3 regions of the Marinobacter sp. UBA2688 genome follow, and region 2 is predicted to be linked to each of the others. Evidence: predicted binding sites of a transcription regulator. Region 2 holds the regulator's gene; each other region holds the start of a gene.
What was found. Region 2 encodes sigma-54, which starts transcription at its own class of promoters, with help from an activator protein. Its sites were predicted from a motif close to ANTGGCATNNANNTTGCTNT; they were not measured.

Region 1 (7,588 bases), on a different contig from region 2:
AATTTGCTATCCGAATTTGCAAACTATCTCTACGACGCCGGAATGCTGCGCAAAGGTGCGAGTGATGAAAGGTAGATCCCCAAACAAGGCTGAGAAACAGTTTCACGACCAGCTGGCGGCCCTTGGATGTATCGCCTGTTACCTGGACGGCCATTACACCGAAGAGGTGAGCATTCACCACATAGACGGCCGGACAAAGCCAGGCGCTCACCTGAGCGTTATTCCTCTATGCGCAGGCCACCACCAGGACGGCACCGGAATGCCGGGTTTGGTGGCCGTGCACCCCTGGAAGCGTCGTTTTGAGCAGCTATACGGAAAGCAGGAAGAGATCCTGTTGCTGTGTCACGAACTACTGGAAAAGGCCGCATGACCTGGCTGGCCTGGCCTGCTATCGCAATGCTGGCGGTATTCATTGCCGTGCTTGTGCCACCCAGGCGCAGGCTAAGCCATTATGTCGTCGCTTTGGCCTTTGGTAGTGCCGCTGGGCTGGCGGCCGCTCTATTGACTGCGTTGGTACGGGGAATAGCGCAATGACCTACTCAGTAAAGAATCACCCTGGGGGCTATGACATCTACAGAGATGGCAAGCCCCTGGACCCGAACGAGGTGATCAGGCTACTGGAGCAGCTACCAGGATCAGCAAGTAGCCCACCCAGCGAGGGTAAACCATGCTCCAACTGACTGCCATCGTAGACGGCAAGCGAGCAACGATGCTTACCGAAGGGAGCATTGCAGAAGCGGCCAGGAGTTGCAGAGACCGCTTCGGGGCTAGGTTTGAAGGGTTCGCACCGATACCAACCGAAACCAAGGCCCGCAGCAAGTGGGGCGAGTACAGGGAAAAACAGATAAGCCGGGAGGAACTAGAGGCCTGGCTGAAAGAGCAAGATGACGAGAAAGAGGTTCGGGAAATCTTCAATGTGTTGCGGGGGTAACAGTGAGCTCAAACAAGGCGGCGTATCTAATGGCAAGACTGACAACCAAAGGGCTGCAGGCCGGGATGATTTTCGGCGGCATTCCGGAACTGACCAGAACTGACATCGCAGCTGCATGCTCCGGCCTTGAACCGCTGCACATGCATCTGATAATGGCCAAGTATTGCGATGATATACATAGCGCCCTGGCTGCACTGAATGAGATTCAGGATCTGATGTGCGATAAGAGCCGGTTCTGGGCTGACTGCGATGCAGGTATTCGATACAAGATCGGCCTCGCCATGGTTCAGGAATTCGTGAGCGCAACCAGGTGCCGTTCCTGTAAGGGTACGGGCAGCAAAACAGTCGACTCGAAGATAGCGGACTGTAAAGGGTGCGGTGGCTCAGGCAACGCCGATAAATCAGCGGCGAGCAGGGCAAGGATGAGCGGCATACCCGAAACCACGTACCGGAAATACGGATTGAACGATCCATTCACCGACATCATGCGCTACCTGGATGACATTGAAATTCGGTCGCTCGAGCGCATTGCCAGGAAGGCTTCATAGGCAGAAAACACAACATGTTGACATCGTGCGCGGTTAATAGCACAATTTCCCTAGATTACCGAATTGCCCCCAAAAAACCGCCCTCGCTCCGAGCTGGCGGTTTTTTTGTGCCCGAACCAGATACAACGTGCGGCCTGGCCGGTGCATACACATAGCCGCTCGGTGAGCTTGGCGCCCTCTTTCTAACTCAGTAGCCATAACCACGCATGACCCATTGCCCGCCTTGTTGCGGGCTTTTTTATTTCTGGAGGTCGCCATGCACCTGCACGAAATGCCTGACAGAAAGTGCGACGGCCATGGCTGCGGCCATTACCTCGCGTCACGCGGCACCCGAAAGCATCACGGCATCGATAAGGACTGCAGGCCGAAAACCCAGGTGCATTCACCCATCGCCGGCACAGTTACAAAGCTCGGCTATCCCTACGGCGACGATCTCAGCTTCCGCTACGTCGAGATCAGCGACCAGGGCTATGCCTTCCGCGTCTTCTACGTTGATCCGATGGTTGAGGAAGGCCAGAACGTCAGCAAAAACACCATTATCGGCGAGGCTCAAGATCTGCGGCCCCGTTATTCCAGTATCACGCCGCACGTTCACCTTGAAATCAAGAACGCTGACGGCGAGTTCATCGACCCCACTCCTGTCATGCTCGCGCAGCGGGCGTAAATCCGAGCCATATGACCCGAGACGAGAGAATGCCCTGGAGTTCTATTCAAGCCCAGCTTTCGGATGTAAATGGCGTTTGGGCCTTCCTGGGCGTCGTGTTTACAACGATGTGCTTCGCCGCGCTGGCGTTCGTGAAATTGATGCTGCTTGGCAAAACGTCCCGCGATGCGGACCTGAAGGAGCGGGAAGCGTTGTTTGCCGAGCACATGGCGGCAGAGCTCAACCGATTGAACGCGCTGGTCACGGATCTCGATAGCGCCCTGAAGACTCAAGCGATAGAACACCGTGAGGCGATGCAGCGTGAACGCGACGAATGCAACGCCAAGATGGCCGGCATGAAGGGCGAGATTGAGCTACTGAAGCGCCGGATGAGTGACGAGGAACAACGTGATGCCTGACTTTCTGAAACGACACAGATTGATCCCGCGCTTGGTCTTGATATGGGCCTGCGTGCTGATCTCTATCGTCGTCCTGCGCGTGACTGAGCCAGAGGTAATGGAAGTCATTGGCGGTGGGGCAGTGGCCACCATCGTAACCGGCGTCATCGGCATTCTGGCAACTGTGATCACCTTGTATCGCAGCAAGCCGAGCGACCAATGATTAACAAGTACGTCATCGGCGGTGCAGGCATCGTCATCCTGCTAATGGCCGGCACGATCTGGGCCCTGATGCAGTCGCGGGATACCTTACTCGAAGAAAACGCCAACCTTACCCAGGCGATCAACCAGGCCAAGGTCACCAACGAACAGAACCAGACCGAAATAGCCAGGCTGGAGGCAGATATACGCTGGCGCGACCAGCAAGCCGTCATCCGCGACCAGCGCGAAAAAGACCTAAGCGACCAACTTGCCGCCACCGAAAGCGAGTTGAAGGAGTTGGTAAAAGATGCGCCTTGTAGCGGCCCTGATTATCTGTGGCCTGATGCTGTTTATGAGCGGATGCGGGCCGGCACAGTGGCTGACCCGGACCGAAATAAAGAAGAAGCCAGTACCCGCTGAGTACCTGATTCCCCGTCAACTACCGGCGCCACCCAGGCGCATTGACTGGTGTCCAGTCTGGGCCGAGCAACTGAAGACCGTTGCCGGCAAATGTGAAGGCGACAAGACCGATATTAAGGCGTGGAGTGACCGACCCTTGGAGAGTGACTGATGCCCTGGATCTCCCGCATCGACAAAACCGAACTGCGCAACTGGTCAGCGGAATCGTCGCCTGATGCCGATAGCGGCCAGGCCGAGAAATAGCAGTGGCAGGGTGGCTGGCTCCATCACTGAATAGGGTTGACCAATCTGAAAGTCCAGGTCGAGGTAGGATCTTTGAGAGCCAGGCGGAAGGCTTGCAAGCGGAACGATGAGTGAGCCCCAAAACTCGCCATTTTCGTGATTGTGAAGGTTGCTGGCAAACTCGCGATCTCCTTCAGGCGCCCTGATTAGAAATAAGGGGCTGAACACGATTCCCGATGCGGGGTCCGCTATATCGTGGGCCTCTACAACGTGGCCGAAATAATAGTATTCGTTGGACGTTAGCGGGTTCGTTCCTGTGAAAAGGACGTCAAAATAAGTTGACGTGAACCTAGCCCGGACCAAAGCGTTCAGCTCAGTATCAGCAACGAAATACCCCTCGCCATCAATGCTGTTTTCGGGATTGGACGCTCTAAAGGTCATGTCATACCGCAAAAGCGAGGCGTGGCTACTGGCTGAAGCGCTGAGCAATAGCAGCAGAAGAAATTTTTGTAGATAAGTCATATGCACCTCCGTGTATTGGTGATTCCCAAAAGCACGATTTATGCCTACTCAATGCAAACAGTTAGTTACAGGTCGAGCTGAAGCTTGTGTGTAACGAAAGCTGACGCCTTGAATTGATATTGAGAGTTTCTTGAGCCCGCCAATGACTGCACCCATGAAAGAGTTGAGGTTCTGAGATATGGCAACTAACGACTCTCCCCTGTCCGTTGCAGCAGCGAGGGCTCTTGTATTGTCCCTGGATGGCGGCGGAGGCGGCAGCTCGGGTGGCACGAGCGCCCTTGCCTGGTCGGCATCAAGCGGCCTGGGTGATCAGAACGAGATCGTTTTAACGACTGATACTTATACGTTTTCCGCCCCGTCAAAGTCGGCCTGGCTTGGGTTTGGCGAAGGCTGGTTGTACAGCCAATCTGATGATACGCCGATGGCCCAATCTGTTAGTGTTAATGGCGAGACGATCACTTATGAATTTGGCGTCGGCAGCGAAAAGCGATTCGTTAAAACGGCTGGCGAGATAAAGGTTTTAGAATCAACGCTGATTCCGTCACTTGGCACAGATTTCAACGCCGGGTTCATTAACTGGGATAATGGCGCTGCTATCGCCGCTGGCGACGCTATCTTTATGTTTGCCCGGGTCAGATGTACGGATGGCGACGTGCCTAATGCATCTTTCCAATGGAAGCAGGAGCGCATCCGGGCGTACATCAACCTCAGCGGAGCTGGTCACAACTCAGCCTATATTGCCGAGACAACCCCGGCGGGCTCTGGATCTCGGATTGTGGAGTACGAGGGTAATGATGGGGCTGCGGCATCTCTATATACCAGCGTACCCAAACACGGCGATGGTTGGTTTAACCACGGGTGGCTCTGGAAGATCAACACCCCGGATCAGTCAGATGGCCTTATGGTTAAGGTCACGCAGAAGGAAGGAGACGCCGGCATTGTCATGGACTCTACCATGACAAATTCGGGTGGTGATGTTGGAACCGACACCGTCCGCAGCTCTGAGTCGGAGCGCCCTCGGTTTGCATCCATTCAGGATTATATTGGAAACAATGGCGACAACACCACAAATATTCTGCTTCAGAGAACCGACCAATACTGGCAACTCAACGGAACGCACTTCTTTTTGTCCGACAACTCTAACCCTGCCTCTGCTGGCCTGTTCTGGCCATTAAGAGTGGTTTCTGTGAGCGGGACCCAAACAGCAACGCTGAAGCTTTGGAAAGGCACGTTCGCCGATTATTCAGGAAAGGCAATCCTGGTGTATGACGAAGATATGAGCTTTATTGCGGGGGTCGATCTCTAATGGCATCGATTCTTGGCAAGCTCGCAATACAGGAGGGCGATTCCTACACAGCCGTCGCCGGAAGCAATAGGGCGGTTGTTGTTGCCGGTACGGGTGAATCCGCATTCTCAAGCCGTGAAATTGTCGGCATAACCTTTGGTGGTGTTGCAATGACTCGGGCAGCCTATACGGGCGACACCGAGACGGCCAAAGGCGGGGTTTACTACATACTGGAGTCGCAAATACCCGCAGGCTCAAGTGTTATAGCGGTTGATTGGGACGGGCAGGTCCACGATGCATTTACCGGGGCTGTCTACACTCTTGGCGGAATTGATCAGGCTACTCCCGTCAATAACTTCAATTCCGCTGTTGGCGTGAGCCTGTTCGACCTCGATATAACGTTTAACGGCGTTGATGGTGGTGTTCTAGTTGCTGGCGCAGGCTCCAACTCGCCGGCTGATACGCTGAACCAGTCGTCCACTATATCTGCCACAACAACGACAGTAACGGTTGACCACGCGCAAACTACAGCAGGGCATGAAGGCTCGGCGATTTCTGGCGTGTTGAGCGCGGCAGGATCGGAGACGCTTGGGCTGAGATATTCCAGCGAGACGGACCCCGTTGGCGCACTGGCCGTTTTTAATCCTGCTGCATCAGGGCCATCTGTTAGTGCCGCAGACGATATCACCAGCGAAGGCGATACGGCTGAATTCACCCTCGCAGACAATAGTGCCGCACCGGTTAGCGCCACACTCAATGGAACAGACGTTGGCACCCTGACGCTGGTCAGCGGATCAACCTACAGCTACACCGCTCCGCTGATTGCTGATGACGACACTGCGGACCTGGTTGTATCTGTGGACAGCACGACAGCCAGCACAGTCATTAGCTACGCCAACAGCTACCCCTATGAGCTGGTCACGCACGGGGAGCCTGACGCGAACTCAGCATTCTTCGATACTGCATTCGCCACAGATGGCCCGGTAGAGTGGGGCGTTGTAACTGACTTTGATTCCGGCGTGGTCGTCGTCGATTGGGCCGCCATGGACGCGGCGGAAGACGAACTCAACGACATTGCACTCCACAGCACCGAAGTTGCTGCTGGAGAGTCCACAGCAACCCTGAAGTATTTTGTGCCAGAGTCGGGCGCCACCGGAACGTTTCAGGCGACGGCGACCGTTGATGGCACGGACGAAACCGCCCCCACCATCTCAAGCGCCTCTGTACCAACGGCGGGCAATAACATTGCCGTACAGATGTCCGAATCCATGCAGGTTGGCGCAGGCGGATCTGGCGGCTGGACCATCAGCCTTGCAGGCGTCTCTGCCAGCTCTGCGTCGGTAGACGGCACAGACGACACGATTGTCAACCTGACGCCATCACGCACACTGACCGACGAAGACACGCTGACCATTGGCTACACGCAGCCCGGAGACGGCTTCCAGGATCAGGCGGCCACACCAAACGATCTGGCAACGCTCAGCGGGCAGGCGGTAACGAACAACAGCACCCAGCAGCCGCCCGATGTGACGGGGCCGGTTACCCAAAGCGTGGGCGTGCCAACTGCTGGCACTTACGCCACTGGCGACGACCTGAGCTTTACCGTCAATTGGGATGAGGCCGTTACGGTCACCGGCACTCCGGCGCTGAACCTTGATATAGGTGGGACGTCTCGCCAGGCCGACTACGTATCCGGTAGCGGCTCAAGCGCCCTGGTGTTCACCTACACAGTGCAGGCTGGTGACGAAGACGACAACGGCATTGCTGTATCCAGCCTCACACTGGAAGGCGGAACGCTACAGGATGTCTCAAGCAACAACGCCACACTGACGCTGAACAGCGTTGGCGATACCTCTGGCGTCCTTGTGGATGGCGTAGCGCCTGTTGTCTCCATCAACGCCCTGACGACCACAGACATCACTCCGGTGGTTAATGGCAGTGCAGGGGATGCCACAAGCCTCACCCTGGTAGTCAATAGCGTTACCTACAACCCAACCCCCTCCGGTGGTACATGGAGCCAGCAGCTTCCAGAACTGGCGCTCGATACCTACCCCATGACTCTGAACGGGCAGGATGCGGCGGGGAATGTGGCGGTTGAGGCTCAAGCGGTGCTGACTGTTGTTGATGAGATCGTGGCTGCTGGGAATGGTTTGTTCAGGCCGCTGTTCCGGGCGAACAAAAAATCTACTTTCAAAAATCTATTTAGGTGATTCCTCATGGCGATAACACTTTCTCCGGACACCACCGATACCGAGTTCCAGGAAAACGCGGAAGCCCGCCAGCGGTATCGCCACACTGAAACCGTAAACGCAGCTACTGGGGAGTGGGTCATTCTTCCAGCGAGCTTCGACGAACTTCTGGTGAGTGTTGAGCCAGCCTCCGGAACCGCCCGGGTGGAGTACACCCAAGGAAGTGTCT
Region 2 (7,588 bases):
TCATGGATCACCCACGGTCAGAAAACCCTCGTATTATAGCGGAGTTAGGCAACATAGGTGAGGAAGAGTTGTAGGTGAATGCCGTAGACGGGCAAGGATGTCCAGTGTGGAGGTGGTTATTCGCCTTCCCCGAAGTAGTCGTTGATCAGCGTAACCAGCGCATCGACAGCTTCGGACTCATCCGGACCGTCTACAATCAGCTCTACCTCTGATCCCTGGCTGGCGGCGAGCATCATGACTGGCATGATGCTTTTGGCGTCCACCTGTCGCCCTTTGCGGCTGATCTGAATGCTGCTGTCGAATTCAGATGCCTTGCCCACCAGTTTGGCTGCGGCCCGGGCATGGAGCCCAAGTTTGTTGATGATGGTAATGGGGCGGCGGATCATAGGCGGTTCAGCTTTCCCTGCTTTGCAGGTGGGGCAGTTCGGTGTGGCGAACCTGCACATTGCTGTATTTGCCCGAGAAATAGCGGCCGAGCTGGTCGCAGATATAAACCGAGCGATGCTGGCCACCGGTGCAGCCGATGGATATGGTCATATAGCTGCGGTTGCTGTCTGCGAACGAGGGTAGCCAGTTTTCCAGGAATTGGGTCAGGTCTTCGACCATCTTACGGCTCAACGGCTCCTTTTCCAGGAAATCGATAACCGGCTGGTCGGTGCCCACAAACTGCCGAAGGCTGGTGTCCCAATAGGGATTGGGCAGGCAGCGCACATCGAACACATAGTCCGAATCCAACGGCACGCCGTGCTTGAATCCGAATGACTGGAATAGCAGTGCCAGTTCCTGGTGGCGCCTGCCCGCGACTCGTTGCTTTACCATATCCCGGAGCTCGTACATGGACAGCCCCGTGGTGTCGATGTAGAGGTCTGCCAGCTTGGACAGCGGCTCCAGAAGCTTCTTTTCGTTACCGATGGCCTCCCTCAGGGAGGTCTTGTCATCACTCAGTGGATGCTTTCGGCGCGTGGCATGGAAGCGCTGCAGAAGAGACTGTTCATCGGCGTCGAGATAGATGATCTCGATGGTTACGCCAGTATCCTGAAGGCTGCGGTAGATATCCTCGAAGTTGCTCAATTCTCCGGAAAGGTTACGGGCATCGATGCTGACCGCCATCTTTCCCAGCCGGCTGGGAGAGTTCTGGTTGGTGGCTTCCTGTGTGAGGGGGAACAGGAGGCCAATGGGCAGGTTGTCAATGCAGTAAAAGCCCAGGTCTTCCAGAACATGTAACGCGGTACTTTTCCCGGAACCTGATCGGCCGCTGACGATGATCAGTTTCATAGCCCGTTCACCTTGGATGTGGAGTTGTTCAGCTTGTTTCGGCTGTCATCCGGCGATAGAGAGAGCCTGCATCAGTGCACTGACGCAGCTGGTCGCAGAATGCACGTTCGTTGAACTTCTCAGCAAGTTGGCTCAAAAGCTCAAGATGCTCGCTGGTGGCTTCCTTGGGGACAATCAAGGTGAAGACGAGGTCCACCGGCTGGTTGTCGATAGCATCGAACGCAACGCCTTCTTCCAGGGTCAGCAAAACGCCAACCACGTGATCCAGCCCTTCCAGTCTGCAGTGGGGGATCGCGATGCCCTGTCCGATACCCGTACTCCCCAGTCGCTCCCGTGCGACCAGATTAGTGAATATCTGGGTGTCGCTGAGCAAAGCGTCGTGTTGCTGGATCTGCTCGGCAATGGTTTCCATAACCCGCTTTTTGCTAGAGGCAGGCACCCGGCAAAGGGTTAGCTCCGGCGCGAGAATGTTCTCGATAGTCAGGGATGTGTCGGTCATGAATCGACTGCATTTCCGTAAAAAAAGGCTGCGGCACGTGTTGCATGGTTAGCCAGTGCCGCAGCTCGATTAACTGTCATGCCGGGGGCGTCGTCCTAGCGGGCGCCGTTCCCGTGCATCCGGTCTACGTTCTTTTCCTTGTGCTTTAGAATCTGCCTGTCCAGCTTGTCTACCAGTCCATCAATGGCAGCGTACATATCGCTGTTTTCGGCCTTTGCGTGAATCTCACCACCTATCACGTGAAGCGTAGCTTCCGCCATCTGGCGCACTTTTTCCACCTCAAGGGTAACCTGGCAATTGCTGATATGGTCGAAGTGCCGCTCAAGCTTTTCAAATTTGCCTGATACGTAATCTTTCAGTGCGGGAGTCAGTTCTACGTGATGGCCTGAAATATTGAGTTGCATAGGCTTCTCCTGTTTTCAGCTTGCCGGCACCCGTTAGGATACCGGCTGTGTGCCACAGCGTTATGCTGCAGGCGGTATACTTTCAGGAAAGGGCTCTCCCCGTGAGGCCGGGAACAGACGCTTCCTACACCAATCGCTTTCGCTCGTTGGACGGAGGAATGTGCATTGCCTCGCGATACTTGGCCACGGTTCGTCTAGCCACCTTGATACCCTGGTCTCCTAGCATGGCTGCAATTTTGCTATCGCTCAATGGCTTTTTCGGAGTTTCCGTTGCAATCAGCTTCTTGATCATCGCGCGGATTGCCGTGGATGAGCACTCTCCACCCTCGTCGGTACTGACATGGCTCGAGAAAAAATACTTAAGTTCAAATATGCCCCGCGGCGTGTGCATGTATTTCTGGGTGGTGACCCTTGAAATGGTCGACTCGTGCATTTCCACCGCCTGGGCAATATCCGAGAGAATCAATGGTTTCATGGCTTCCTCGCCATGATCCAGAAATCCCTGCTGGTGCTCGACAATGCGCGTGGCCACCTTAAGCAGGGTTTCGTTGCGGCTCTGCAGGCTCTTGATGAACCACTTTGCCTCCTGCAACTGGTCCCGCAGGTAGGTGTTGTCAGCACTGCTGTCCGCACGCTTTATAAGAGAAGCATAGCTTGCATTCACACGAATGCGCGGTGCAATTTCAGGATTCAGTTCCACGCGCCAGCGTTCATTGTGCTTGCGCACGATTACATCCGGGATGACGTAGTCTGGCTCGGCCTGATCCAGGGTGTCGCCGGGACGGGGGTTTAACCCGGTAATAAGTGCCAGAACGTCCCGTAGCTGCTCTTCTTTCAGGCGGCTGCGGCGTAACAGCTGGGCGTAATCACGGTTGCCCAGCAGGTTTATGTAGTGGGTAATCACCAGTCGCGCCTGAGCCAGCCAGGGTGTTTCCGGGGGCAGCTGATTCAGCTGGATCAGCAGACATTCCTGCAGATTACGGGCGAACACGCCGGGTGGATCGAAGTGCTGCAGGCGATGAAGAACGGCTTCCACTTCGTCCAGTTCCAGCGGGTCTTCGTCGGATTCGTCCACCATGCCTGAATGAATTTCTTCAAGCGGAGAGGTCAGGTAGCCGTGGTTATCAACCGCATCCATCAGGGCATGGGCGATGGCCTGATCCCGCTCGCTCATGGGCGTCAGGTTCAGTTGCCATTCCAGGTGGTCCTGGAGCGTTTCGGTGGGGGAGTTACGGGTTTCGAAGTCGTGGTCGTTTTCGTCGTCGTTACGGGCTGCTGACGCGGGGGCTGACTGGTAAATGTCATCCCAGGCGGTGTCGACGGGAAGATCATCGGGAATGGTGTCGGGACTGTCCGTTTCTGATGACCAGTCAGGTCCGTTTTCGGATTCGTCCCACTCAGTAGCGGTGTCTGAAGCGGTGTTGGATTCCTCGGTTGACGCCGTTTCAGACGACTCGTTGTCACTGTCCGTTGATTCCGGATTCTGGTTGTCGTCGTCTTCGGAGGTTTCCAGCATTGGGTTGGATTCCAATGCCTGCTGGATTTCCTGCTGGAGGTCCAGGGTGGAGAGCTGCAGAAGCCTGATAGCCTGTTGCAGCTGGGGCGTCATGGTCAGGCTTTGGCCCAGCTTTAACTGTAGTGAGGCTTTCATAACCATGGTTCAGGATCCGTCACTCGGTCTCTCTCTTCCGTCACTCAGGCTCTCTCTTTACGTCATCAGGGCGCTTTCTGGAGCCCAGGTTGCACAAAAACTCTTTGTATGCTGGCTACTTGCCGCACCAAGCAAGTTCTTTGCCGAGTGTACTACAGGCGAAACTCGTTGCCCAGATACACTTCCTTGACCTGCTGGTTGGCCAGTATATCGTCCGAATTACCAGAGGCAATGATGTGGCCGCCGCTGACAATGTAGGCATTCTCGCAGATGTCGAGGGTTTCCCGCACGTTGTGGTCGGTGATCAGTACGCCGATACCCTTGTCCCGCAAGTGTCGGATGATCTGCTTGATGTCGCTCACCGAGATCGGGTCGACTCCGGCGAAGGGTTCGTCCAGCAGGATGAACGCCGGCTCCATCGCCAGCGCCCGGGCAATTTCCACCCGTCGTCGCTCGCCGCCTGACAGGGCCATGCCGACGCTATCGCGGATGTGGGTAATGTGAAACTCTTCAAGCAGTTCCTCTAACTTGGCCTCCCGGTCAGCGCGTTTGAGTTCGCGGCGGGTTTCCAGGATCGCCAGTATGTTGTCGCGTACGGTAAGCTTGCGGAACACGGATGCTTCCTGGGGCAGGTACCCGATTCCCTTGCGGGCACGACCATGCATGGGCAGCGGCGTTATGTCCTGATTGTCGATGGTGATTCGACCGTTGTCGGCGGGAACCAGGCCAACAATCATGTAGAAACACGTCGTTTTGCCCGCGCCATTGGGGCCGAGTAAGCCGACGATCTCGCCACTGCGAATTTCCAGGGAAACGTCGATGACGACCTTCTTCTGTTTGTAGCTTTTTGCGAGGTTACTGGCCCTGAGAACTGCCATCGATGTCCTGTCCGTTAGGGTTGTTATCTGGATTGCTACCGGCGTTGCCGCGCGGCTGGATGACCATTTCGACGCGACCGCTGCCATCGCCCTGGTCAGCAGAGCCTTCTGCGGTCACCACGCGTTCGGCGCTGTCATAATGAATGACGTCGCCCCGGAACAGGTTGCCGCCCTGTTCGATCACAGCTTCGCGCTGAAAGGTAACCCGGTTGTCGGAGGCGGACCAGGTGATCGTTAGCGCACGGGCGTCGGTTTCGCCCTGGCCTTCCATGGCAGGCTGGCGGTAGCGTGCCGGGGTACCGGTGGCTTCAATGCGGCTGACGCCATTCACATCCCGGTGGAGTACAACTTTGTCCGCCATAAGGTTGGCATCGCCCTGGCTCATTTCAACCGAGCCGGTATAGGTTGCAATGCCCTGGCCTTCGTCGAGCCGCGCGTTGTCGGCATTGACCCTGATGGGTTGGTCAGACTCAAGATCAAAGGCCGCGGCGAACGGCATGCCCACGGTCATTGTCAGCGCCAGGACAATCGCTGAGACTGCCGGGCGCGATGCCACCGGTTGGTGCCTATTGCGGTGAGGGTTGGGCATGAATTTACTTGCCGGTCTCATAGCGTCCTTCCACGTCAGAGTCGAGTTCGAGGATTCGGTCATCAATCCATGCCTTCATGCCGGTTGCGCGGGTCAGGCTGAACGAGTCGGTCAGTTCCACCGGGGCGTCTGTGTAAACAGTACGCTCTGTGTTATCCAGTGTCAGCGTTGACGTGGTTAATGTCAGGGGGCGCCCACCTTGGGCTTGCTGGGACACCCGAACATCCCCCGTCAAGTGGACCAGGTCGTCAGCTTCCATGAATTGGCCTTTGTTGGCCTGGACTTGCCAGGGTGCGTTGCCGGGGTCGCCGTAGAGCGTCGCATTCGGCGATTCCATAATGGTTTCGTTGCGGGCCTCGAATTGCTCGATACGTGGGCTTTCGAAGTGTGCGGTAAGCCGCCCGGTCTCGTCGAAAGACAGATAGCGACCATTGACCACGAAACCGTCTGGTTCCGATTCGCCTCTCAGCGCGGCGGCATCCACCGGCTCTGATGACTCGTCACTTTGCCAGAGCAGGAAAAACAGTGCCACTATCGTGACAGCCAGCCCCAGGGTTCGTACCCAGGGCCGGGTAAAGAGGGCTTCAGCGGCCATTCAGTCCTGCTCCAGGTAGGGTTGCAGGCTTGCGTTGAGCTGCCCGCAGGCGCAGAGCAGCAGTTCGCAGGCTTCACGGACCGCGCCGCTACCCCCTGCGGCCGACGTGCAAAAATCCGCGTGCTGGCGCACCAGCCAGTAGCCGTTGGGTACTGTTATGCCCAGTCCGGCGTAACGGATTGCGGGCAGGTCCGGCAGGTCATCACCCATGTAGGCAATCTGGTGTGGCGCGATCTCCAGCCGTGCCGCCAGTTCCCGCAGGGCGATTTTCTTGTCCTCTCGGCCTTGCATCAGGTGTGGGATGCCGAGGTCATTCATGCGTTTCTCTGTCAGCGGCGAGCGCCGTCCGGTAATGACGGCAACGTTGATGCCAGCAGCCATAACCTGTTTGATGCCCAGGCCGTCGAGAATATTGAACCCTTTCATCTCATCGCCTGAAGCGCTGAACAGCAGCGTGCCGTCGGTCATGATGCCGTCCACATCCAGGGCCAGCAGGCGAATGGCAGCGGCTTTTTCAATCAGCTCCGCTGGCCATTGAGGGCGCAGAGTGTCAGCCATCAGATCACTCCCGCCCGCAACAGGTCGTGCATGTTGATAGCGCCGGTCAGTTTGCCGTCACGATTGATGACGGGCAGGGCGTTGATCTTCAGCTCTTCCATCATGTTCAGTGCCTCGGCGGCCAGTTGGTCATCGTGGATCACACGACCGTTGCGGGTCATGGCCTCGGCAATCGGCGTGTTGTGAATGTCCACGGAGCGGTCCAGGGTGCGGCGCAGGTCGCCGTCTGTAAATACACCGACCAGGTCGCCCTCGGCATTAATGACCGTCGTCATACCCAGCCCCTTGCGGGAAATCTCCAGCAATGCGCCGCTGAGGGTGGTGTCTTCCTGCACTCGGGGAATCTGGTCCCCAGTGTGCATAATATCGCTGACACGCAGCAGCAACCTGCGGCCCAGACTGCCACCGGGGTGTGAGAGCGCAAAGTCCTCGGTGCTGAACCCCCGGGCTTCAAGCAGTGCCACGGCCAGGGCATCGCCCATCACCAGAGTGGCCGTGGTGCTGGAGGTGGGGGCCAGGCCGAGAGGGCAGGCCTCCTGGGCGACGCTGATATCCAGGTTGGCAACGGCCTCCCGAGCCAGGATGGAGTTCTCGTTGCCCGTCATACTGATCAGCGGGGCTCCCATGCGTTTGATTAACGGCAAAATGGTCAGCACTTCGCTGGTGTTGCCGCTATTGGAGATGCCCAGCACTACATCCTGGCTGGTGATCATGCCCAGGTCACCGTGGCTGGCCTCGCCCGGGTGTACGAAGAACGAGGGCGTTCCGGTGCTGGCGAGGGTGGCAGCGATCTTGTTGCCGATATGGCCGGATTTGCCCATGCCGGTCACGACAACACGCCCCTTGCACGCCATGATGACTTCGCAGGCGCGGACGAAACGGTCATCAATCCGGTCGGTCAGGGCGTGAATGGCCTCACGCTCGATCTCGATGGCTCGGAGGGCGGATTCTTTGAAGGTCTGGCTGGTTTCGGTGTTCATCTGGCTTCCGGGTTCGAAATGTTGATGCTTTCGTCGTGGCAAAAGTATATCACTTCAACGGCTTTGGCTGCCCTTCATGACAAGACGTTCAGCAAAACTGATCATTGACATCAGTTCATTTTGTGAAGGATGGATTGAGGTTCACGGCAGGTTGACATA
Region 3 (7,588 bases), on a different contig from region 2:
TGAAGGTGACTGACAACCCGCCCATTATTGCTATTCAACTGGTGACAGGTCTTAAGGCGTTCGTCGGCCTCCCGCCACAAGTCGTAAACATCTGACAGGCCGGCGCTGAGAATAAACCGTGAGGGTGCTCCGTTTTCAGGTCGAAACCCCATCGACACCAGAAGGCGGATTTTGAGTTTGGCCCGTTCGCGAATCTGACCCAACAGAGTGTTTTTCTCGCCAGTCAGTGATTCGAGTTTACGGATATCAGATGTGGAAAGGCAGGCTTTTTCCTGCTGCAGGACGTCCGCCAGGGATTCGAGTTGACGGATATCCTGAGATAAAAGGTCTTTCAGTTCATCAATTGCGGCCATGATCTACTCACCCGAAAATGCTTTCATCCATCTCATGCATTTTCTGGGCCAGTTTCTCCGCATCAACCTTGTAGGAGCCGCTTTCAAGGGCAGAGCGGATCTGCTCGATACGGTCATCGTCCATTTCCGGATAACTGCCGAGCTTTTGTTCGAGCTGTTTCAGGTTCTTCGCCTGGCTGCTCAAATTGACATTTTCGCCACGGGCGCCTTGCGCCTGGGTCTTTGCCTGCTCAGCTGTAGAGGGCTGAGTGCTCTGGGTAGCGGAAGATTTATCGGCCGTGGTTTTCTGGGTGTTGACCTGGCCTGGGCCTATTCCATTAAAGTCAACTGACATAACGTTACCTGCTTAACTGGTCGGCCGCGTTGGGCGGCTCCAAAATTTCATACCTGTCTATCGGCATGGCCTGACGTTTCTTTAGCGATTTTTGCAAGAGTTAAATGACACTCTTGTCATCTTTCAAAAAAACCGGCAACAGATTGCCGTTTCCGGTGAATCAATGCCGGGAACGAGGTTACATGGGAATCTCGACATGCCCGGGAGCAGTCACACGGGCACGCACGGTGCGGGAGGACGAGAGGTTCTCAACCAGAACCTGTTCTCCAATCCCGGCACTGGCCAGGGCCTTACCCCTTGAGTTTACCGAAAAATTTCCGCTGCGGGCGCTGATGATAACATGGTCTCCGCGTTCGATCGCTGCCGGAGCCAGCACCAAATCCGGTGTAAATACGGTACCGGCGTTCACGCCGCGGCGCATTTCCATGCCCACTAACTGGTCGACATTGGTTATTGCGCCCCGTCGAATCGAATTCACCACCACGTTATCCGACTGTATTGCTGCTTTTGTCAGTCGTTCGCCGCGCCCCAGGGGGCGGGCGGCGACCATGGCTTCACCGGTTATCGTGACGGATACCGGAAGGAACATGCGCCAGGGGCGCTCGCCCTCGCAGGAAACCAGTAGCGAGGGTTGGGTGGTCCTCCAGGGGTCGCCGCTGAACGATACGCTGAGTGGGGTATCACAGGTTGCGAGCGAGAGGCGTGCGTCGAGTTGGCCGGTATCGTGGGAAACCGTAAAGCCTTCGTTTGCCTGAGCCTCTGAAAATGCCTCCAGAAATTGTTCCGCGCTGCTTTGAATTTGTTCGGACGTGGTCGTGGAGGCCATTGCCGGGCCGGCTGTTACGGCGAATAACAATATGATGGCGAAATTGGTAATGCGCATACGCGGCAGTTTGTCCTATGCTGTCATTAACCGGGTAAAGCCCCGAGTTCAGGAATATCCTAATGATTTCCGGATTCGGCCGTTAAGCCTATCGAGTGAGTCAATAAACCGGCACATAGCCGGTTCCACGCGACTTTTTAGAATAACGCAGCAAGATGCGTGCCGGCAGCAAGACGTTTCGAGTGGGAGATATAAACGATGGCAGGGGTATTGGACAGTGTAAATCAGCGCACCCAGCTGGTGGGCCAGAATCGTCTGGAGCTTCTGTTATTTCGCCTTCGTGGCCGGCAGATGTACGGCATCAACGTCTTCAAGGTCAAGGAAGTGTTGCAGTGCCCCAGGCTGTCATCGTTGCCGAACAGTCGCCCTATGGTTCGGGGCGTGGCCCATATTCGTGGCGAGACTATCCCAATCATTGACCTTGGTATGTCAATCCGGCTTCCCGGTATTCCCAAGGAAGAGATGGCCACCAGCTTCGTGATCATTACTGAGTACAACCGAAAAACCCAGGGTTTCCTGGTGGCTGGTGTCGACCGCATCGTGAATATGAACTGGGAAGACATCCTGCCGCCACCCAAGGGGGCGGGCAAAGACGTTTACCTGACAGCGGTAACGCACTTTGAAGACAAGCTGATTGAGATTATCGATGTTGAAAAGATCCTGTCTGAAGTGTCGCCGTTTGAGGAAGATGTCACCGAAGACGTTCGCAACCGCAGTTCAGAGCGGGTGCCCGGTCATCTGCCAGTGCTTGTCGTGGATGATTCCGCAGTGGCCCGACGTCAGATCGAGCGTTGCCTCACGGCTATCGGTATGGAAGTGGTGACAAAAAATGATGGCAAGCAGGCCTTGGATTACCTAAAAGAAGTTACGGCAGATGGCTCTCGCGCCATCGATCACCTGTGTTTGATCATATCCGATGTCGAAATGCCGGAAATGGACGGGTACACTCTGGTCACCAAGTGTAAAAATGAGCCTGCAATCAAGGATGTATTTATCATGCTGCACACGTCCCTGAGTGGCGTGTTCAACAAGGCGATGGTGCAGAAGGTAGGCGCTGACGATTTTATGGCTAAGTTCAGCCCCGATGAGTTGGCTGAAAGGGTCATGGAGATTGTTGACCGCGAGCAGTGACGCTCCTCCGTTACTCCCGACTCACTCGATAATGAGATCCAATGAAAGCTGAAATAACGCCACAGGAATACGAGGCCTTTAAATCATTCCTGCAGGATGCGTGTGGCATTTTGCTCGGGGAGAACAAGCAGTATTTGGTAAAAAGCCGTCTGCGGCGGATCATGGAAGAGAACGAGCTGAGAACCCTGGGTGATCTGCTGGATCGCGTGAAGCGAACCGGACGTAGCAGTTTGAAGGAAGTCGTGATCGACGCGATGACGACGAATGAAACCCTCTGGTTTCGGGACAATCACCCGTTCCGCATCCTGCAGGAAAAGCTGCTGCCGGAATTCGGCGACAGAAAATCAGCGCAGTCACTTCGTATCTGGTCTGCAGCCTGTTCGACAGGCCAGGAGCCCTATTCGGTAGCGATGATTATTGAAGAATTTCGTCGCCAGCGGCCGGGTAGGCTGCGGGATGTGAAGATCACCGCCACCGACATCTCCAAAAGCGTTCTAGAGGTTGCGCGCCGTGGCGAGTACGAAATGATCGCCATTGGCCGGGGCCTGTCACCCGAGCGGCAAAAGCAGTTTTTCACCCCTGCGATGAATGGCAGTTGGCAGATCCGACCGCAAATCAAGAGCATGGTGGAGTTCAGGGAGCTGAACCTGCTTGAACGCTACATGCTCGGGAAGTTTGATATTGTTATGTGCCGGAACGTACTGATCTACTTCTCGGCAGAGCTTAAAAAGGACATCCTGACCCGTATCCATGCCACTCTCAATCCCGGTGGTTACCTGATACTGGGAGCATCGGAATCGCTGAACGGGTTGCCTCATCTCTACGAAATGGTGCAGTGCCACCCAGGGATCATCTACCGCAAGAAATAGGCCCACCCAATGCCGATCAATGTATGGATACTGGTCGCCGCCCAGGCGCTTGCCATGTGTACAGCGCCTTTCATCGTCTTTATCGGAAGCATTCACGGACGTCTTCTGGCGCCATCACCTGAGTGGGCAACCTTGCCCGTGGGCCTTGTGGTAGTTGGAACGGTCCTGGCTATAAAGCCTGCTACGTGGCTGATGGAACGCCTGGGGCGCAAGCCGGTTATGTTGCTTGGCACGCTGGCGGGTGCGGTGTCCGGGTTGTTCGGTGCGCTGGCAGCCTGGAGTGCGAGTTTCCCGTTCTTGTGCGCTGCGGCGGTTGTGGGCGGAACCGGGCTGGCGGTGGTTCACCAATACCGCTTTGCGGCCATGGAGTCGGTAGCGCCCGAGATGGCTGGCTCCGCAGCAGCCAGGGTGCTTTTAGGCGGCCTCGTAGCGGCGTGGCTGGGGCCGGAAATTGCGCTTTTGGGCGGTGGAGGCCAAGCCGAGCACCCTTTCATGGGCGGCTGGCTTGCATTGAGTGCCGTGCAGGTGGTTGCCATGGTCGTACTGGTTTTCGGGTACCGCGCCAGCGGGGAGCGAGTACGGGAAGCCTTGGGGGAGGGCGGTCGTCCAATGGCCAACATCCTGAGGCAACCGGTCATTTGGGCGGCGATCAGTTCCGCGGCCATCGGTTATGCCCTCATGAGCTTTATCATGACGGCAACACCACTGAGTATGACGGAAGTGGCCGACCACCCGCTTGAAGATGCCAAGTGGGTCATTCAGATTCACATCATGGCCATGTATCTGCCGTCGCTGATCAGTGGCTGGTTCATTCGTGTGGTGGGTATTCCGAGGATGATGGGGCTGGGATTGCTGGCCTATCTGGGGTGTGTGGCCCTGGCGTTCAGCGGTATCAGCTTTCACCACTACCTGTTTGCACTCATCCTGTTGGGAGTAGGCTGGAACTTCCTGTTTGTCGGCGGCACCACGCTATTACCGCAGGGATATCGCGATGAGGAGCGGTTCCGTGTTCAGGGGCTCAACGACCTGATGGTATTCGGCTCGCAGGCGACAGCTGCACTGAGTGCTGGTGCGGTATTGGCGGCGTTTGACTGGAATGGATTGTTGCTGATTGCCATACCGTTCCTGGTGTTACACGGTGTCTTGATGGCCGTTTGGCTGATGAGCCGGCCCCAGAATAGGGGCCGGCATCCCGCTTGAATGTTTATACCAGGTTGTAGACGAAGACGATGGCTACAGCAACGGGCGTGAAGTAACGCAGTACGCGATACCAGAGCGAGAATGTGCCCGCTGACATGCCCAGTTCGCTTTCCAGCGCCTGTCGAGACATTGTCCAGCCGACAAACACGGCGACCAGCAGTCCGCCCAGGGGCAACAGGATATTAGCGGTCAGGAAGTCCAGAAGGTCGAAGATGGTTTTGCCTTCGAACATCGCAAACATGCCCAGCGGTGTCACGTCCGACCACAGGTTTAGCGAAAGCACGGAGGCCACACCCAATAACCAGCACACGATGCCTGCCCCGACGGTACTCACCGTGCGGTTCATACCTTTCTGTTCCTCAAGCCATTCAACAATCGGCTCCAGCAGGGAAATGCCGGATGTCCAGGCGGCAAAGATCAGCAACACGAAGAACAGCGTACCGAAGAGGCTGCCCATGGGCATTTGTCCGAACGCCAGTGGCAGGGTTTGGAAAATCAGGCCGGGGCCGGCACCTGGCTCAAGGCCATTGGCGAATACGATCGGGAAGATAGCCAGCCCGGCCAGCAAGGCCACGGCGGTATCCATGATTGAGACAGTCACGGAGGTTTTGGCGATGGAGATGTTTTTTGGCAGATAGGAGCCGTAGGCCATCATGACACCCATGCCGAGGCTGAGCGTGAAAAACGCGTGGCCCAGGGCAACCAAAACGCCCGAAGTGGTGAGCTTTGAGAAGTCAGGCTGGAACAGGAAGGCGACGGCCTGACCAAAGTGGCCAGTGGTCATTGCATAGCCCACGACAATCAGCAGGAGCACGAACAGGGCTGGCATCAGAATACTGACAGCACGCTCAAGCCCGGAACGTACGCCTCGTGCAACCACAACCATGACCAACGCCATAAACAGGGTGTGCCAAAGAAGCAGCTTCATCGGGTCGCCCAACAGGCCGGAGAAGATGGCACCTATGGACTCTGCCGACTGGCCAGCCAACTGGCCCGTGGCGGCGGTGCCCACATAGGAAATCGCCCATCCGCCAATCACAGAATAGAACGATAGAATTAGGAACCCCGCCAGAACCCCGACGGCAGCCACCCAGCGCCAGGCTGGTTTCAGGCCTTCCTGGCCGGTTATGGCCCGCATGCTGTTGACGGGGCTGAGACCACCACGGCGACCGACTAGTACTTCAGCCATCATGATCGGAAGACCCACCGCCGCAATGCACAGCAGATAAACCAGAACAAAGGCACCACCGCCGTTTTCACCGGTGATGTAGGGGAATTTCCAGATATTACCCAGGCCCACCGCTGAGCCTGTTGCGGCAAGTATGAATGCCAGGCGCGAGGACCACAGCCCACGCTTCGCTGTCGCCTGGCCTATGGCACCGCCTTCAGCGGATGAAGAAGCATTACTCATTGTATTCTCCTGCTTACTGTTTTTGTTTTCGGGGGAGTGAGTGGCGGCGGTTTAGCCGCCATCAACGGGATTTATGCCGGAATCGCTCCTCTGCGAGTTGATCGGCGATCTGCCCGGTGGGCAGGCCATCGCGATCCGAGCGCTGGAAGATCTCCTCCAGGGTATTGGCTATGGAATCGACGTGTTTGCGGACGGCCTGGGGGTCGGGCCCCTTGCGCTCGTAACACACGTCGATAATGCCGCCAGCGTTGATTACAAAGTCTGGGGCATAGAGCACTCCACGTTCGAACAGTGCCTGGTCATGAGCCGGGGTAGCCAACTGATTGTTAGCGGCGCCGGCCACGATGGTGGCCTGTAGCTTACGAATGGAGTGATCATTCAGGACGGCGCCCATGGCGCAGGGCGCAACCACGTCTACCGGCAGGTAGAGGATTTCGTCGGCGGTAGCCGGGGTGGCGCCCAACTCTGCCACTGCGCGATCCATCTGATCCTGGTGGACGTCGTAGACCCAAAGCTTCGCGCCTGCTTCTTTGAGGTGTCGGGCCAGGCGGTAACCAACGTTGCCAATGCCCTGTACCGCCACATTCAACCCCTCCAGGTCGCTGCGGCCAAGCTTGTGCTTAACGGCAGCATTAATGCCCACGAAGGTGCCCCAGGCGGTAGCGGGAGAGGGGTCGCCGTTGCTGGGCCTGCCATCAAAACCCGGGCGTTCGCTGATACCAGCCACATTGGATGTTTTGCGGCCCATAACCTGGAGGTCGGCTACGCTGGTGCCCGAATCCTCGGCAGCGATATAAAGTCCGCCGAGCTGTTCCAGGAAGCGGCCCATGGATTCGAGCAAGGCTTCGGTTTTGTGCTGGCGTGGATCGCCGATGATGACGGACTTGCCGCCGCCGAGATCAAGGTTGGCCAGCGCCGACTTGTAGGTCATTCCTCGTGACAGGCGGAGCACGTCTGTCAGAGCCTCGTCGTCGCTGGCGTACGGATACATGCGGCATCCGCCTAGAGCGGGTCCACGAGAGGTATTGTGTACGGCGATAATGGCGCGCAGCCCGGTCTCCGGATCGCAGCAAAACGTCAGATGTTCGTGGTGGTCGAATTCAGGATGGGTAAATACAGTCATTGTTTGGATTCCTTTTGCTCCGGGTTGTTCTTGCACAGGGAGTCGCCCTTAGTTACGGAGGCCGGCGGGTAGATTGCGGGCGCTACCGAAACTCAATCGCTATCGGGTGTTGGACGCGATTAACTGCCGGTCAGATTTGGTAATTGCACGAGTGTGGATAGTCGTGAAAGATCCGGTCGGAGCGATCGGAATGCACAAAACGTCAGAGAAAGGAAAGGAGCTGTAGGGTGTTGCAGGGTGTGGGCGCATGGGCCCATGCTCAGGGACTGTTTTACCAGTGACAT

Region 1: a site for sigma-54 is predicted at 3,914-3,933, ahead of B3M52_RS10710 (PEP-CTERM sorting domain-containing protein). Genes of this name have one in related genera too.
Region 3: a site for sigma-54 is predicted at 1,718-1,737, ahead of flgA (flagellar basal body P-ring formation chaperone FlgA). Genes of this name have one in related genera too.

What each region holds. Positions count from the first base shown of each region.
Region 1 covers NZ_DELU01000022.1:120,535-128,122, reverse strand. Annotated here, with positions in the region: gene B3M52_RS10755 (hypothetical protein) at 1-75, shown strand, start outside; gene B3M52_RS10750 (Ref family recombination enhancement nuclease) at 65-370, shown strand; gene B3M52_RS10745 (hypothetical protein) at 367-534, shown strand; gene B3M52_RS10740 (hypothetical protein) at 668-931, shown strand; gene B3M52_RS10735 (hypothetical protein) at 961-1,479, shown strand; gene B3M52_RS10730 (M23 family metallopeptidase) at 1,736-2,143, shown strand; gene B3M52_RS10725 (hypothetical protein) at 2,173-2,541, shown strand; gene B3M52_RS10720 (hypothetical protein) at 2,534-2,743, shown strand; gene B3M52_RS10715 (DUF2570 family protein) at 2,740-3,141, shown strand; gene B3M52_RS10710 (PEP-CTERM sorting domain-containing protein) at 3,337-3,885, opposite strand; gene B3M52_RS10705 (hypothetical protein) at 4,064-5,191, shown strand; gene B3M52_RS10700 (hypothetical protein) at 5,191-7,380, shown strand; gene B3M52_RS10695 (hypothetical protein) at 7,387-7,588, shown strand, end outside.
Region 2 covers NZ_DELU01000007.1:107,928-115,515, reverse strand. Annotated here, with positions in the region: gene mgtE (magnesium transporter) at 1-4, opposite strand, end outside; gene B3M52_RS01915 (HPr family phosphocarrier protein) at 117-386, opposite strand; gene rapZ (RNase adapter RapZ) at 394-1,275, opposite strand; gene ptsN (PTS IIA-like nitrogen regulatory protein PtsN) at 1,304-1,774, opposite strand; gene hpf (ribosome hibernation promoting factor) at 1,870-2,178, opposite strand; gene B3M52_RS01895 (RNA polymerase factor sigma-54) at 2,303-3,829, opposite strand; gene lptB (LPS export ABC transporter ATP-binding protein) at 3,982-4,707, opposite strand; gene lptA (lipopolysaccharide transport periplasmic protein LptA) at 4,685-5,218, opposite strand; gene lptC (LPS export ABC transporter periplasmic protein LptC) at 5,301-5,891, opposite strand; gene B3M52_RS01875 (KdsC family phosphatase) at 5,892-6,449, opposite strand; gene B3M52_RS01870 (KpsF/GutQ family sugar-phosphate isomerase) at 6,449-7,429, opposite strand.
Region 3 covers NZ_DELU01000010.1:213,989-221,576, reverse strand. Annotated here, with positions in the region: gene B3M52_RS05740 (flagella synthesis protein FlgN) at 1-353, opposite strand, end outside; gene flgM (flagellar biosynthesis anti-sigma factor FlgM) at 361-687, opposite strand; gene flgA (flagellar basal body P-ring formation chaperone FlgA) at 866-1,570, opposite strand; gene B3M52_RS05725 (chemotaxis protein CheV) at 1,769-2,701, shown strand; gene B3M52_RS05720 (CheR family methyltransferase) at 2,743-3,570, shown strand; gene B3M52_RS05715 (MFS transporter) at 3,580-4,770, shown strand; gene B3M52_RS05710 (sodium-dependent transporter) at 4,775-6,181, opposite strand; gene B3M52_RS05705 (Glu/Leu/Phe/Val family dehydrogenase) at 6,243-7,304, opposite strand.